One region of the Paenibacillus sp. FSL R7-0273 genome, then DNA from elsewhere that is predicted to be linked to it. Evidence: a T-box and tRNA genes for the amino acid it is inferred to sense, from the RefSeq annotation. Region 1 holds a T-box; the other holds one or more tRNA genes.

Region 1 (3,415 bases):
ATTATTCCATTTACGGCCCATAGTGTTCGACTCACTTTCCAACATAAGTTATAAACAGTCCGTTATATTATACCTCTCTTGGGACGATCCCGTAAAGGGCATAGGAGCTCTGTTTAGAAGTCCAGCAGCGCCAGCACGCGCTCTTTGCCCAGTGCCTGAACGAGTACAGGAACCCTCGGACCCTCCGGCTGCTGCAGAATCAGCTGATAAAGGATGGAAAACAGTGCCTTTTGATTGCTCCTCATCGTCTTTTTGTCAGCATCGTGACAAATAGCGTAAACCTGCTGCATAAACTCCGTTTCATCGGAAAATCCGGTACGGAGCAAGCTGCAGAATGCTATTACCCGCTCCTGCTCGGCAGGTTCAAGCGATTGATACAACACCCGGTCCGGACTGGTGTTAGCCGTAACCAGCTTATGCGGAGCATAATGTCTGATCCAGTGCTCGGCCCGTTCTGCGGTTTGCCGGAATAATTCGGCTTGACCGGCATGTCCGCCATCCTGATCCAGCAGCCTTTGCAGCAGCCCGCTGTCCCAGTTGATCAGCGGCAGCAGGGCCGCAGCCTGGCTGAAGCCCGGCGCTTTCAGCTCTGCAGGATTTCTCCGGGCCAGCTCGAGAGCCGCACGCAGGTCTTCACTTTCCAGCTGCCCTGCGGCATAAGCTTTACAATAGCGCTCGAATTCCGTGTAATTCCGCAGCACATCCTCATCCAGGCCGATACTGAAGGCAGCATCCGGCTGGTATTTGGCGAACATGAACAGGATCGGCTCCGGCCCGTATACCTTCAGCAGGTCCTCCGGCGTATAGTTATGCCCGGACGAGCTGGACATTTTGGCATGGCTGCCCTTGATGCTGATGAACTCATAGGGAACGTAATACGGCGGCTGGTTTCCGAATATCCGCTCCGCGATGACCTTGGCTACATTATAGCTCCCCGTCTCGGACGAATGATCGCGGCCGCCCGGCTCGAACACAACCTGCTCCATCCCCCAGCGCATCGGCCAGTCTATTTTCCAGTGCAGCTTGATGTTTGAGGCCTGGGGAACGTGCAGCGTGTTGTAGCAGCCGCATTTGCAGCTGTAGATGATGTCCTCCGACTCCCCGTCAAAAGCGTGGACGCTGGTCGAATCTTTTCCGCAGCGCTCGCAATAGACCTGAATCGGGTAAAAGGCTGCCCGGTCCTCCTCTGTGGCTTTGCCTGTTTTGAACATCATCAGGATATCGTAAATTTCCCCTCTGCTGCGCAGGGCATGGAGTATGGCCTGATTATATCTGCCCGACTGATACTCACGGCTCTGATAGATAAATTCAGGCAGGATGCCAAAAGCGCTCAGCGCTTGTTCAAACTCCTGCTCGTAGTGCTCAGCATAAGAAGCATGGCTGCCGCATGGACATGGGACCTTGGTGTAGGGCAATCCGATATACTGCTCATATGAAGCGTCCAGCTGCGCGGGAACCTTGCGGAACCGGTCGAAATCATCCCACGAAAAAATAAAGCGGACCTCCTTCCCGGCTTTCTGCAGCGCCTGAGTGACGAAGGAAGTGGTGACAATTTCGCGGAAATTGCCGATATGAACCGAGCCCGACGGGCTTATGCCCGAGGCGCATACAAAGGTCTGGCGCTCAGGATGACTGCTGATCAGGTCGTTTGCGATTTTTTGTGCCCAATGCATGTTAATAATCTCCTCTGCTCTTTAATAAAAAACAAAAAAGCCCCCGCCTCAAGATTGTCATCTTGAGGACGGGAGCTGTCATAAGCACCGTGGTACCACCTCTGTTCGCGGACATGTTGCCAGGACCGCCTCTTCGGGTACGGCCATCACGCTTATACCCTAGCTCTGTAACGGGAGCTCCCGTCATACCATCCTTGGGCGCTCTAAACACCCAATTCCGTATGCAGCTCAGAGACTTTATTCGTCAGGCACATTGCTGCTCCATTTCACCGGGCTGGAGCTCTCTGGGAGCAACGTTTGCTTAACTACTCTTCTCTTCATCGCTTTTCTTATTCGATTAAACCTATTTAAACATGATTTGCTGTGATTTTTCAAGCTTAAATTTCGGCTGCATATCAAGCTACAACTCAATGAAAAAGATTTTGAATACGCCTAAGTAACGCTTCTTCGCTGTGATATCGCCAATAAAGGTGCTGCTGTCCTGAATGTCCGGCAGACTGAAAACGGAAAAGATTATGTAATTATCCCGCTCTGAAATGTTCTCCACCAGCGGCCGGACTACAGCCTGATTAAGGCTTTCTGGCAGCGACGCGCCAAGTATTTCCTTCAGGTCTTCCACAGCATATTCCGCAAAATCCTCAATGGACGGATTAAGCAGCGCAAGCACCCCTGCCAAAATCACAAGCAAAATAAACAAATTTCTGATTCTTCCCGGCTTGGCCCGGCGCTCAACCTGCTGATCAAAATATGGGTCCATATCATCCCTCCTTCTGTAACCATAATTCATTTGGGTATATATGTAAATGATGTTTGTACTGGGTTCAGCGCAGCTGAATGCTACAGGCAGGTATTCAATGCCGCTATTTTCTGCTACACTGGCTTCACTATTGTTATTGAGGAGCTCTGACGGATGTTATCAAATGAAGCTTTTACAGCAGTATTATTTCTATTACTAACCATACTGGCAGTCATCGTCTGGGTGATCAGCTTCATCAAACCGTCGATGCTTAGCCGCAGAAATGCTTCCTCCGGGAAATCCCGCAAGCGTGTTAAAAAATTCTCTCTGCTTGCAGTGGCTGTAAGTTTAATTCTTACTATTGTTACTGCACCGGGAACCACGCTGCTTGAAAAGGCTACTTCATTACAGAATTTTTTTATATTTAGAGACTTCAAAGTGATTGGCACATTCATATACACTTCAAAAACAATGGACGCTGAAGTTACCTCTGTCATTGACGGCGACACCTTCCGAATCCGGACCAATGAAGGTAGTACTGAAAAAGTACGCATGCTGCTGATTGATACCCCGGAAATTGGAGAACAGCCAGAGCCCTATGCTCTGGAAGCGCGTGAATACACGAAGGAGCTCCTTTCAGGACAAACCGTACAACTTGAATTTGACGAATCGGAGCGTGATCAATACGGCAGATTGCTCGCCTACGTATATGTGGATAATCGGATGGTTAATGAGCTGCTGCTGGAGAAGGGGCTGGCCAGAGTGGCTGTTTTCCCGCCGGACACCAGGTATGTTGATGCTTTCAGGGAAATTGAAACGAAGGCTCGTGAAACCGGGCTCCGGGTTTGGAGCATCGACAACTATGTGACTAACAGGGGATTTAATGCCGATGCGGCGACAACTAAGCAGTAGAATGGTTGACGGGCTGGCCGCTGCTGAGTAACCTCCATTCAACAAATCCATACTCACAGGATAACTGCACATTATACAACTAAAATGCCTGTTT
Region 2 (3,415 bases), 1.0 Mb from region 1:
CATTCCTATCCCCTTTTCTATATATCTGGTAAACAGCCTTGCCAGAGTTGGCACAACCTTCCGTTCTGCAAGGAATACAATCGTAGAATATAGAAAGCTGGCGCATATGTCAATGATAATAATTCTCATTGACAACAATTCTCAATATGCGCTATATTTTAAATTAAACTTTATAATTAAGGAGTCTATATGAATGTCATGCAAACCGAGATAGCCGCGCAGCCGGCAGCCAAGCAATCTATCATTAATAGCCGTTATGGCTTTACTGCTGTTATTATTGTTCTGCTGGTCATTACAGTTCTGTCGGCGGGGGCCGCCGTCTCCTTTGGACAGGTTGAAATCCCCGTCTCCCAATCGTACCGGATTCTGCTCCATCAGATTACCGGCATTCAGATAGGAGATGTGCAGGACCTGACTTCCGGATCTTTTGTAGATATCATCTGGAAAATCCGTTTTCCGCGCGTGCTAATGGCCCTGTTTATCGGTGCAGGCCTTACACTGTGCGGTACCATTATGCAGGCCGCTGTACAGAATCCGCTCGCTGATCCATACATACTAGGTATTTCCTCAGGCGGTTCACTCGGTGCAACCTTCGCCATTCTGGTCGGCTTTGGGACGATGGGCTTTCTGGGGCAGACGGGTGTAGCCTTCTGGGCTTTTGCCGGCGCCGTCGGTGCTTCCCTTCTTGTGCTGCTCCTGGCCAATGCCGGAGGCAAAATGACATCAGTCAAGCTCGTGCTGGCCGGTATGGTCATAAACGCGCTATGCACCGCTTTTGCCAATTTCATCGTCTATTTCGCTAACAATGCCGAAGGCATTAAGACCGTAACTTTCTGGACTATGGGAAGTCTGGCCGCCTCAAGCTGGGATAAGCTGCCGCTGATTGCCGTATCCATCACAGTGGCTGCTGCATTTTTCCTGATGCAGTTCCGTGCCCTGAATGCCATGATGCTTGGTGATGAAGCGGCTGTTACACTGGGAATATCGCTGGGTGCTTACCGCAGAGCCTATATGATTCTCACTGCCCTGATTACCGGTATTATGGTCGCAAGCTGCGGAATGATCGGCTTCGTCGGCCTGATTATCCCCCATCTGATTCGCGGACTTGTCGGCTCTGACCACCGCAGGCTGCTACCGGCTTCTATCCTGTTCGGTGCCATCTTCATGATCTGGACTGATGTAATTGCCCGGACCATTGTTCCGAGTGTGGAGCTTCCGATCGGGATTATCACTGCCCTGATTGGTGCGCCGATGTTCATGTATATGCTGGTCAAAAAAGGCTACGCGTTTGGAGGCAAATCATAATGGACTTAAACGTTGAACGTCTGGCGGTTTCCTTTTCCAATGTAAATATTGTTAAGGATGTATCACTAAAGGTCCGCAATAAGCAATTCGTGGGTCTGATCGGGCCGAACGGCTGCGGTAAATCCACGCTCCTGAAAAGCATCTATAAAGTCATCAAGCCTAAGCAGGGGGACGTCTTTCTCTCTGATCTGGATGTAATCAAAGCAAGCCCCAAGGTGGTCGCGCAAAAGCTGGGCGTCGTCGGGCAGTTTAATGAGCTGAGCTTCGACTTCACTGTCCGCGAAATGGCCGCAATGGGCCGGACTCCGCATAAAGGAATGCTGGAGACAGACAACAGACAGGACCATGAAATCGTGACTGCTGCCCTGCGTAAGGTTAATCTGGAAGGTCATGCAGAGCGCAGCTACAATTCTCTGTCAGGCGGGGAGAAGCAGCGGGTGATCCTGGCACGTGTGCTGGCCCAGCAGCCGGAATTTATGATTCTTGACGAGCCGACCAACCATTTGGACATTAAATACCAGCTGCAGATCCTGAATATTGTCAAAAAGCTGGACATCGGCATTCTCGCCGCACTCCACGACCTTACCCTTGCTGCCGAATACTGTGATTATCTGTATGTAATGAAGCAGGGGCAGGTTGCCGCCAGCGGCAAGCCTGAGGATATCCTGACCAAGGAGCTGATCGGCCAGGTCTTTGACGTAGCCTGCGAAACCTACCGTAATCCGGTTACCGGGGCGCTGGGTATTGCGTATCTGGAGACCAGATAACCTGTATATAAAAAAGAGCGCCCCCCCTTTGTTTACACGGGGGCGCTCTTTCAGCTGTATAAATGAACAGAAAAAGAACGGCATCGCTGCCGTTCTTCATGTAATGGACTCTCAGGGGCTCGAACCCTGGACAAATAGATTAAGAGTCTACTGCTCTACCAACTGAGCTAAGAGTCCATATTATGTCGGCCGTTATGACCGTTGTTCTCAAAAGGAACTCTTATAATATACCTCGCCGCTGACTAATTGTCAAACATTTTTTTATTTTATTTAGTCATAGTAAACTTGAGATGTTAATGAACTACATAGAGGAGGAAGCCGGGACTGATAACCTGCTGACGGATTATACCTTGGCTGCAAATATCATTTATGCGGCTTTTGCCTGGTCGGTGGCCGGAGACGCATATATTAAAATGCGGGAGCTGGCGCTCAGGCACAAGGTTGGATTCTTTAATGTTAGTGCAGACGCTGATGCTGCTCCTGAGATTATCTTTCCCTAGCGTGCAATAGCTACAGCGATTTTTATTAAAGAAGGAGACTGCATTATGAACTTAAAAATGAATTGGATTACGCTCAGAGTACGCGACCTGGAGGCATCTCTACATTTCTACCACGGGATTCTGGGTCTTCCCATTGAACGGCAATTTGAGAGCAGAGGCAGGCAGATCGTTATGCTGGGTCCGGAGGGTCAGCCCAAAATCGAGCTTATCCAAGGAAGTGATCCGGCATTGCTGCCGGAATGCGGGGTGTCTGTCGGATTCGAAACGGAGTCCCTGGACGGAACTATCGAGGAATTGAAAAGCCATGGTATCCCGGTAGCGCGCGGACCCGTCTCACCCAATCCGCATCTGCGGTTCTTTTATGTGCTGGACCCGGACGGCTTTGAGGTTCAGATTGCGGAGCACAGCTAGGCTGTTCCAGCCGGTAGTTAGCGGTATGATAGCCTGCGATTGGATGTTTAGCAATCTATACAAAATGACCGCCTTTATAAAAGGGCGGTCATTTTTGCTTTTACAGGGGAACAACGAACTTATAACAAATCCGGCACCGGCACCTTGGACCATTTCATATCCGTACCCAGATAGAAGCTAGTGTAGCAGGGCTGATTATAAACTACATTCTGCCAGGCCACCCCTGTGCGGTACTGCGGATCATGCATCAGAGTATACAGCTTCCGGTCCGTCACCTCTGTGTTCATGTAGATGCGGATAGCCGAGCTGTCTGCCACACGTACAACAAGCTCCTCGCGCCAGTCCCCGAACAGATCCGCCACCAGGCAAGGATTGCCCTTGGTGCCGTTGTTAGAGCGTGTACCCTCTGCCGTCAGCAGCGTGCCCCGCTTC

What was found. A T-box is a leader RNA that pairs with one kind of tRNA and senses whether it is charged. The one in region 1 lies ahead of lysS (lysine--tRNA ligase), so its partner is inferred to be a tRNA-Lys.
Region 2: it has a tRNA-Lys gene. The T-box ahead of lysS (lysine--tRNA ligase) is inferred to sense a tRNA for this amino acid. The anticodon was not compared.

The regions. Positions count from the first base shown of each region.
Region 1 is NZ_CP009283.1:3,424,871-3,428,285, reverse strand. Features, by position in the region: gene R70723_RS14780 (YebC/PmpR family DNA-binding transcriptional regulator) at 1-21, opposite strand, end outside; gene lysS (lysine--tRNA ligase) at 114-1,673, opposite strand; T-box leader at 1,735-2,003, opposite strand; gene R70723_RS14770 (hypothetical protein) at 2,074-2,430, opposite strand; gene R70723_RS14765 (thermonuclease family protein) at 2,584-3,321, shown strand.
Region 2 is NZ_CP009283.1:2,425,544-2,428,958, reverse strand. Features, by position in the region: gene R70723_RS10325 (ABC transporter substrate-binding protein) at 1-3, opposite strand, end outside; gene R70723_RS10320 (FecCD family ABC transporter permease) at 190-1,305, shown strand; gene R70723_RS10315 (ABC transporter ATP-binding protein) at 1,305-2,072, shown strand; tRNA gene R70723_RS10310 (tRNA-Lys) at 2,177-2,249, opposite strand; gene R70723_RS10305 (hypothetical protein) at 2,369-2,572, shown strand; gene R70723_RS10300 (VOC family protein) at 2,618-2,983, shown strand; gene R70723_RS10295 (rhamnogalacturonan lyase) at 3,103-3,415, opposite strand, start outside.